One region of the Senimuribacter intestinalis genome, then DNA from elsewhere that is predicted to be linked to it. Evidence: predicted binding sites of a transcription regulator. Region 1 holds the regulator's gene; each other region holds the start of a gene.
What was found. Region 1 encodes HrcA, which represses chaperone genes, less so after heat shock. Its sites were predicted from a motif close to TTAGCACTCNNNNNNNNNGAGTGCTAA; they were not measured.
Positions count from the first base shown of each region.

Region 1 (3,261 bases):
GTGCAGGCTGCGATGGCTGCGGCGGTGGCTGCAGTCACTGCAATGTTGAAAAGGGAAATTGAAGAGAACATGAAAGAAAAGGACGGTGCGCCAAATGACGTACCGTCCCTTTGATATTGTACTAGATAATCTCTGCGATTTCTTCAAAACTCTTTTTCTTTAGTATAGGAAGTTTGTAGTTAGGATCAGGTTTACCCACGACAAGAACCATAACCGGAGTTTCCCCTTCCGGACGCCCGAGAAGGGTGCGAAGGAAGGTTGGCGGTGCCGGTGTATAGGTCAGACTGGCAAGACCGGCGTTTCGCAGCGCATTGATCAGAAAACCGATGGAAATACCGATGGATTCGTTGACATAATAATTCTGATCTTTGGTACCGTCTTCCAATGTTTTGTACCATTCCTTGAAGATAACGATGAGACAAGGTGCTTGTGTAAGGAAAGGCTTTTCCCAGTTGACGTCCAGCTTGTCAAGGTCAGCTTGCCATTCGGCAGTAATTTTGCTTTCGTAAAATTTCTTTTCGACTTTTTCGGCTTCTTCTCGAATTTTTGCTTTCATAGCCGGATCGGTTACGATACTAAAATGCCAAGGCTGCTTGTCTGCACCGTTAGGGGCAGTTCCCGCAGTTAAAACACAGTTTTTAATCACTTCCATGTCAATGGGATCTGGCAGGAATTCTCTGTATGTACGGCGCTTGCGGGATTCTTCCAAAAGTTTTTTCGATTTCTCTTTCATGAAAAAATACCTCTTGTAAAATAACTAAGAAAAGAATAGCACAGTTTTTTTGACAATGCAAGGTATAATTGTTATACTTGAACAAAAAATATTCATATATATTGTGGTTTATAAACATGAAACGCTGTTTCTCTGTACAGTGGAACAGTGCATGCATTCACCAAAAATACACAAAAACATCATAAAAAAATGTGAAAATCCTGTTGACATTAGGGCAGAATAGGACTATATTATATATTGTGATTAGCACTCAAAAGAAGTGAGTGCTAATAAGGAGAAGCGTTATGGAATTAACAGATAGAAAATTGAAGATTTTACAGGCCATTATCAGTGACTATGTCAGATCAGCAGAGCCTGTGGGTTCCAGAACCCTCTCGAAGAGATTTGATCTAGGTATCAGTCCAGCCACAATCAGAAATGAAATGAGTGACCTGGAGGAGATGGGATATCTGACCCATCCGCATACTTCGGCTGGTAGAGTTCCTTCTGATAAGGCGTACAGATTATATGTGAATAAGCTGATGGAGAAACGTGAGCTGAGCCCGATTGAGAAAAATCTCATTGCAGAAAAACTCAGGGCAGATGTCAGCGAATTTGATGAGACTATCAAGCACGCTGCCAGAATCCTTTCAGAGATTACCAATCTGACTTCTTTTGCGATGACGCCGACCAAAAATGAGGATACCCTGAAGTTCATCAACCTATTGCCGGTGGATGAGACTACAGTGGTTTTGATGATCGTGTCAGAGAGTGGAAAGATTTCTAATACAGCCCTAAGAATGCGGGTACCATATACCGAAGAAGGACTGCAGATTCTGGCAAAGAATATGACCTATAATTTTAACGGCAAGAAGATTACAGATGTTCTGAAAGAACACATTATCGCAAGTTTTGAGTCTGACATAGAGGCGATGAGCAAGCTGGCTGAGAATATCATGCCAAACTTTATGAAGACATTGGAAGATATGCTCAATGTGAATCTCTATATGGATGGACTTACTAATATATTCGACATTCCGGAATATAACGATCTGGAAAGGGCAAAGAGCTTTCTTTCGCTTCTGGATAAGAAAGAAGACTTTGCGAAGAAGTTAATGGAGAGAGAAGATGGTATCATCGTTACCATTGGAGATGAAAATGCTGATGATTTGATGAATGATTGTTCCATGATTACGGCAACCTATCATGTAGATGGCAAGATGGTCGGCAAGATTGGCGTTATCGGACCGACTCGTATGAAGTATGGAGAAATTACTTCTATCATCGAGTATCTGACTGACAATCTCAGCAGCACATTTCAACTAGAAGGCGGTGAAGACGAAGAGTGAGTGAGGAGACTAAGGTGAACCAGGAAGAATTAAAAGAAGAACTGAACCAAGAAGAAGCAGTAGAAATGGAAGAAAAAGAAATTCCGGAAGATGATAATGCTGAGGAATCCTGCGAAGAGCAGACTGAAACCAAAGAAGAGACATCTGAGGAAGACGAGGCGCTGAATACCAAATATCTTAGATTGATGGCAGACTTTCAGAACTATAAGAGACGGGCAGAAAAAGAGAAAGGCGATATTTATGCCTATGCCAATGAGAAAATTATTGTAGAACTTTTGACCGTCATGGATAATTTTGAAAGAGCGCTGCAGCACGAATCCGCAGACGAAAGCTTTGCAGAAGGCATGAAAATGATTTTCAAACAGCTGACTGACGTATTAGAAAAAGCCGGTCTGGAAGAGATCAAGGCACAGGGCGAGGATTTCGATCCGAACTTCCACAATGCTGTCATGACTGAAGACAATGCAGAGTATGAAAGCGGCAAAGTGACAGAAGTGCTTCAAAAGGGATATTTGCTTAATAAGAAGGTTATTAGACCTTCGATGGTTAAAGTCAATAATTAACTTGTCAAATTGTCCCACAGCGTTGTTGCTCTTGATGTTTCGCTTCTCACGTACCAGGAGTACGCTCCGAGGCTCAACATCTTCGGCGCCTAGCTGTGAAACAATTTTACGGCGTTAATTAAAAGGAACGGCTTTAACGAAACTAATGTAAAAAAAGAAAATTTATTATAATCCAAAAGGAGGAATTTTAAATGGCTAAAGTAATCGGTATAGATTTAGGAACAACAAACAGTTGCGTATCCGTGCTGGAAGGTGGCGATCCTGTCGTAATCGCAAATGCAGAGGGTAACAGAACTACACCATCTGTAGTGGGTTTTGCAAAGAATGGTGAAAGACTGGTAGGTGAAACTGCAAAGAGACAGGCAGTAACCAACCCGGACAGAACCATTGCGTCCATCAAGAGACACATGGGTGAAGACTACACTGTAGAAATCGACGGCAAGAAATATACGCCGCAGGATATTTCTGCAATGATCCTTTCCAAGCTGAAGGCGGATGCAGAGGCTTATTTAGGTGAAAAAGTAACAGAGGCAGTTATCACTGTTCCTGCTTACTTCTCCGATGCCCAGAAGCAGGCAACTAAGGATGCAGGTAAAATTGCAGGTCTGGAAGTAAAGAGAATCATCAACGAGCCGAC
Region 1 is NZ_CALPCF010000003.1:28,529-31,789, reverse strand. Features, by position in the region: gene NFR88_RS03540 (FeoB-associated Cys-rich membrane protein) at 1-62, shown strand, start outside; gene NFR88_RS03535 (nitroreductase family protein) at 122-733, opposite strand; gene hrcA (heat-inducible transcriptional repressor HrcA) at 1,018-2,061, shown strand; gene grpE (nucleotide exchange factor GrpE) at 2,076-2,624, shown strand; gene dnaK (molecular chaperone DnaK) at 2,816-3,261, shown strand, end outside.

Region 2 (3,261 bases), on a different contig from region 1:
ATCGATTTCATCGGTCAGGTAAAGGATTTCATAGCCTTTATCCTTGATAAATTCAGTCTGCGGCAGCATGTCGATTTTTTCTACAGATTCACCTGATGCATAGTAGATTGCGTTCTGCGCTTCTCCCATTTTGGCAAGATATTCGTCTAGGGAAATCATTTTCTTTTCCATGGACGAGTAGAAAAGGACTAAGTCGGAAAGTACATCTTTGTGCATTCCAAAGTCGTCGTAAATGCCGTATTTTAACTGTCTGCCAAAGTGATTGAAGAACTGCTCGTAGCCTTCGCGGTCGTTTTTCATAAAGTCTGCCAGTTCTTTTTTGATTTTCTTTTCCAGGTTCTTTGCAATGTTGCGAAGCTGTCTGTCGTGCTGCAATGTTTCCCGGGAAATATTCAGTGTTAAATCCTGAGAATCTACGAGCCCCTTTACAAAGTTGAAATAATCTGGCAGCAGTTCTTTGCATTTATCCATAATCATCACGCTGCTGGAGTAAAGCTGCAGACCTTTTTCGTAGTCCTTAGTATAGTAGTCGTATGGTGTGTGTCCCGGAATAAACAGAAGGGCAGTGTAGCTGGAAACGCCTTCTACACTGGTTCTGATGACACGACAAGGATCCTGGTAATCGCCGAATTTACTCTTGTAATATTCGTTGTAATCTTCGGCTTTAACTTGGCTTTTGGCACGCTTCCAGATTGGTTCCATGGTGTTTAGCGTATCCAGCTCCATGTAGCTTTCCATTTCCGGCATTTCGCCTTCTTTGGTTTCAGCATCTTCCTTTGGACGGCGCTTTTCGACCATCATCTGAATCGGGTAGCGAATGTAGTCGGAGTATTTTTTGATTAAATTGCGAATGGTATACTCTTCCAGGAATGTGGTATAGTTTTCGCCTTCGGTATCCTCTTTGATATGAAGTACGATTTCGGTACCTGGGCTTGTTTTTTCCGCTGGTTTGATGGTGTAACCATCTGCACCCTGGGATTTCCAGACGTTAGCTTCCTCGCTGCCGTAGGCTTTAGATGTGACAGTAACTTCGTCAGCCACCATAAATGCGGAATAAAAGCCAACGCCGAATTGTCCGATGATGTCAATCGGGTTTGTATCTTCAGATTTCTTTTCTTCAGCATGTTCTTCCTTAAAGGCAAGGCTGCCGCTCTTTGCGATGGTACCAAGGTTTGCTTCCATTTCAGCAGCGCTCATACCGATGCCGTTATCGCTGATGGAAAGGGTACGATTTTCCTTATCGGCTGTGATGTCAATGTGAAAGTCGGAACGCTTAATGCCGGTATCACCGGACTGCAGACTCTGGTAATACAGCTTATCCAGTGCGTCACTGGCATTGCTGATAAGTTCTCTTAAAAAAATCTCTTTATGGGTATAGATTGAGTTAATCATTAAATCCAAGAGTTTCTTGGACTCTGCTTTGAATTGTTTCTTAGCCATTGTCTCTCCTCCATAGTCTTCTACTTTGTGTTGTTAGCACTCGATAATAATGAGTGCTAAAACTCATATAATATAATGTACCACTTCTGGCAAAAAAGTCAAGAGGGATTCGAAAAGAAGTCAAAAATGAAAATCTAGTGGCCGTTTTGCAGCTCTTTACTGAGAATCAATAAATTATTCCAAAACATGTTCAAGCCCCTGTGCCATGATGGTAGCGACATGATCGTCAGCTAGTGAATAGTAGATGGTTTTTCCTTCTCGGCGGAATTTTACCAGGGCAGTCTGCTTGAGAACGCGCAGCTGATGAGAAATTGCGCTCTGGGTCATTGACAGCGCATCTGCAATTTCCTGTACGCAGAGTTCCTGAGAGGATAGGATATACAAAATCCGGACTCTGGTAGGATCGCCAAAGACCTTAAATAGCTCTGCTAAGCTGTAAAGGGTTTCTTCCTCGATAGGGTGATCTGTTTTTTCAAAGTCCATGTTTTTTCCTCCGTATTTTTAAGAATGGGAGGAAAGCAGCCTGGAGCGTTTCCTCCCGATAACATTATTTTTTGTATAGTGCTCTGATTGCATTCAGTACGCACAGCATAGCCACGCCTGTGTCGGCAAATACAGCAAGCCACATGTTGGCAAAGCCGATAACACCTAGAACCATGACAGCTGCTTTGATTACAAGGGCAAAGATGATGTTTTGCTTTGCGATTGCGTTTGTTGCTCGTGCAATAGAAATGGCGCTTGGAATAGAGTTTACCTCTGTTTGCATAAATACTGCATCGGCGGCTTCAATTGCTGCATCGGCGCCGCTTCCCATAGCAGCACCTACATCAGCTCCGGCGAGAACAGGTGCATCGTTGATACCGTCTCCGACAAACATAACGCTGCCTTTTTCTTCTCTTACTTTTGTCAGCATGGTCAATTTATCCTGCGGAAGCAGTTTTGCATATACCTGATCGATGCCTACTTGAGCTGCAACAGCTTCAGCGCTGTTTTTTGCATCACCTGTCAGCATGACGGTGTGAAGGCCCATTGCCTTAAGACGGCTGATGGCGTCTTTTGCATCAGCTTTTATAGTATCTGCGATGATGAGGCGCCCTGCAAATTTTCCGTCGATGGCGACAAAGACTTCGGCGCCGCTTGCAGCCTCAGAAAGTGTCGGCATAGCAATTTGATATTTTTCCATCAGTTTTTGATTGCCGCAGAGGACAAGCCCTTCTTTCATTTGGGCGACGATACCGTGTCCTGCGATTTCATTCCGCTTTTCTGGAACCGAAAGGGTGAGTCCTTTACCAGTGGCAGCGCTGACGATGCTGGTTGCGATCGGATGCGTAGAGTGCTGCTCACAACTTGCACAGATTGCAAGCAGTTCGTCCTCGCCATAAGTTCCGGCGGAGATGATTTTCTGCAGGAGGAAATTTCCTTCTGTAATCGTGCCAGTTTTGTCCATGACAACGACCTTCAGCTTACCCAGGGCTTCTATGGAAAGTCCTCCTTTAAACAGGATGCCTTTCTTTGAGCCTGCACCGATGCCGGAGAAAAAGGCAAGGGGTACACTGAGTACTAGCGCACAAGGGCAGCTCATAACAAGGAAGGTAAGGGCAGTATAAACCCAGTAGTTCCAATTTCCTGTTGCCAGAGAAGGTACCACAGCAAGAAGAAGTGCAGCGATAACGACGCAAGGCGTATAGACTCTGGAGAATCTGGTAATAAAGCGGTCTAATTTCGGTTTACTTGCAGCAGCGTTTTCGACAGAATCTAAAATTTTGGAAACCATAGATTCGGAAAGGGATTTTTCTACTCTGATTTGCAGTTGACCGGAAG
Region 2 is NZ_CALPCF010000001.1:18,070-21,330, reverse strand. Features, by position in the region: gene htpG (molecular chaperone HtpG) at 1-1,440, opposite strand, end outside; gene NFR88_RS00110 (ArsR/SmtB family transcription factor) at 1,615-1,923, opposite strand; gene NFR88_RS00105 (heavy metal translocating P-type ATPase) at 1,988-3,261, opposite strand, start outside.
Region 2: a site for HrcA is predicted at 1,474-1,500, ahead of htpG (molecular chaperone HtpG). Genes of this name have one in related genera too.

Region 3 (3,261 bases), on a different contig from region 1:
TTCCCACTGGGCACGCATCGTGGCATTTTCCTCGCGAAGCTGGGAAAGCTCTTTTTCAAGTGCGGAAAGCCTTGCCACCGATCCGCGGTCTGTCTCCTTGGAAAGAGCTTGCTTTTCGATTTCCAGCTGCATGATTTTTCTGGAGATCTCATCAAGTTCCGTTGGCAAGCTGTCGATTTCCGTTCTGATTTTGGAAGCTGCCTCATCCATCAAGTCAATGGCTTTATCTGGTAGAAAACGATCGGAAATATACCGGTCAGAAAGAGTTGCGCAGGCAATGAGAGCGCTGTCTGTAATGCGCACGCCGTGATGAATCTCAAAGCGTTCCTTAAGACCACGGAGAATGGAAATGGTATCCTCCACTGTCGGCTGATCCACAAGAACCTTCTGAAAACGTCGCTCAAGTGCTGCGTCCTTTTCGATATACTTGCGATATTCATCAAGAGTCGTAGCGCCAATGCAGTGAAGTTCTCCTCTGGCAAGCTTTGGTTTCAGCAGGTTTCCTGCATCCATGGAGCCCTCTGTTCTTCCTGCACCTACAATATTGTGAATCTCATCAATGAACAGAATAATTCTACCATCGGACTTTTCGATTTCGTTGAGAACGGCTTTCAGACGTTCCTCAAACTCTCCTCTGAATTTGGCGCCGGCAATGAGGGCTCCCATATCAAGAGCAAAAATCGTCTTGTCTTTCAGTCCCTCCGGCACATCGCCGTTTAAAATTCTCTGTGCCAGCCCTTCTACTACGGCAGTCTTGCCTACCCCCGGCTCACCAATCAAGACCGGATTATTCTTAGTTCTTCTGGAAAGGATCTGAATTGCGTGTCTGATTTCGCTATCACGCCCAATAACCGGATCCAGCTTTCCCTCTCTTGCCATCTCCACAAGATCACGACCATACTTATTCAACACGTCATAGTTATCTTCAGGATTCTGGCTGGTAATACGCTGGTTTCCTCTCACTTTAGAAAGAGCCTCCAAAAATTTCTCCTTGGTAATCTGATACCTAGAAAACAGCTTTGCAGACGGCGTGCCTCGTTCAGCAAGAAGCGCCAGGTACAAGTGCTCAACACTGACATATTCATCTTTAAACTGCTCTGCTTCCTTCTCTGCAGAAAGCAGAATCTGATTCAGCCTTCTAGAAGCGTAGATATTGTCCGCATTTCCGGAAACTTTCGGCAGTTTCTCGATGGCTTCCTGAAGCTCAGCAATCATATAGGAAGGATTGACCTCCATGTACTGCAAAAGCTTCGGAATCAGACCGTCCTTCTGCATTAGCAGCGCTAAATGCAAATGCTCGCCCTCCAGTACCTGATGGCCCTCTGAAATTGCAATATTCTGGCAGTCCATAATGGCGGACTGTGCATTCTGTGTAAATTTTTCGATGTTCATATGCTTCACCCCCGCTTCAAACATCACTATATTTGTACTATTTTTAATCTCTGTCTCTATTTTATACCCACTTTTTCAAAAAGTAAAGAACTTTTTAGCACTCATCATCAACGAGTGCTAATAATCTTCAAACCAAAGAATGCCCGCATAGCCATCTGGCATACACGGGCAGCTCATAACTTCGCAAAATCTTTAAAAAATAATCAAATCCATCAGAAGCTGATATACAAAGTTGACGCAAGGCACCAGCACAACATCAGTTACGTTAAAGATAATCAGCGCCAGCAGAATAAGAAATCCTTTGTCGTAAACCTGATAATACCAGTTGTATTTCCGCAGGTCGAAAATCTCGGTCAAAATGCCGAACCCATCCAGCGGCGGCACCGGCAGCAGATTAAATACCATCAGCACCACATTGACCGATATGATGTAAAACAAAACGTCTAAAAGAACATCTCCGAAAGTGCCCATGAGCCAAGGTGGATTCATGATAAATAAGCCTTTCAGTACAAACGAAAAGACGATAGCAATGAAGAGATTCATCACGACTCCCGCAAAGGACACCAACATTTCGTCCCGCCTTCTGTGTTTATAATAGCGCGGATCAATTTCTACAGGAACACCCCATCCAAATCCCGCGATTAGCAGCGCAAAAAAACCAAAAGGATCAATATGTGCCGCGGGGTTTATGGTTAATCTTCCCTGCAGCTTCGGAGTTGGATCCCCTAGCTTATAAGATACAATCCCGTGTGCAAATTCGTGAAAAGATAAACCTATAATAATGCCAGGCAAAATCAAAAGTTTATCCATAATCCATTCTCCGGCATCTACGTATGGATTAGAAATAATTCTAAGTACAATCAGTGCAAAGAGCAGCACCAGCGCCGGTGAGCGTAAAAATCGTTTCAAATCTTTTTTCCTTTCCCAATATATTTTTAAATATTTTATCACATTTATGGGCAATTGAAAATACTATAATATAAACGGTCAAAAAAGAAAGGTGGTTTTTTATGAGTAATACACTTGTATGTATCGATGTCTATACTGTCTCAGCAGGTGATACCCTGTACACAATTGCAGAGAAATATGATCTGCCAGTCAGTCTTTTGATGAAGGTTAATCACATTACCAATCCATACAATCTGCAAATCGGAACCAGACTCTGTATTCCGGGAGATCCTTCCCAACTTCCAAAGCCGGAAGAACCGTCAAAGCCAAAAGTGATTACCCACGTGGTAGAAGCTGGAGACACTCTGTACTTAATTGCAAAAATGCATGGCGCAAAGCTGGATGATATTATGCAAGCCAATCCATCCATCGACCCATACAATCTGATGATTGGAACCGAGCTTTGCGTTCCTCTGCCGTAAATCTTTCACTGTAGAAGTAGTACGCCTCTGTTGCATTAATGCCTTGTTAACGTGCATAAAATCGATATTTTTTTTCAAATATATGCACACTGGCCACACTGCGCCCAACAAATATAGTTCGCAGAGAAGTATGCGTTGCGCACGTTGCCTTTTCTTCTCATTCATGGTAGAATAAAATCAGCTAACAAACTGGGAGGATACAATTATGGAAGGCACATGCAGACTGAAAAGGTTTTTACAGAAAGAACATACCCCTGCCGAGAAAGCTATGCTGGTTTCTGCTGCTGCGCTGATTGGCGCTGCTGCAGGCATCATTCTCTTTTCCGCAAGCGGCGGCATTAACATCGAAATCTCTATCGGCTCTCACAACGGCTGCCATAACACCGGCAACGGCTGTGACAATAACAGCACCAGATAATCGACAAATCAAAAACGCTTCGGCAAGCCATCTTGGGCACCTGCCAAAGCGTTTTTTCGTTTCACACTTTTTTTGCAAATA
Region 3 is NZ_CALPCF010000010.1:16,220-19,480, forward strand. Features, by position in the region: gene clpB (ATP-dependent chaperone ClpB) at 1-1,392, opposite strand, end outside; gene NFR88_RS09600 (site-2 protease family protein) at 1,585-2,301, opposite strand; gene NFR88_RS09605 (lytic transglycosylase) at 2,403-2,762, shown strand; gene NFR88_RS09610 (hypothetical protein) at 2,968-3,180, shown strand.
Region 3: a site for HrcA is predicted at 1,487-1,513, ahead of clpB (ATP-dependent chaperone ClpB). Genes of this name have one in related genera too.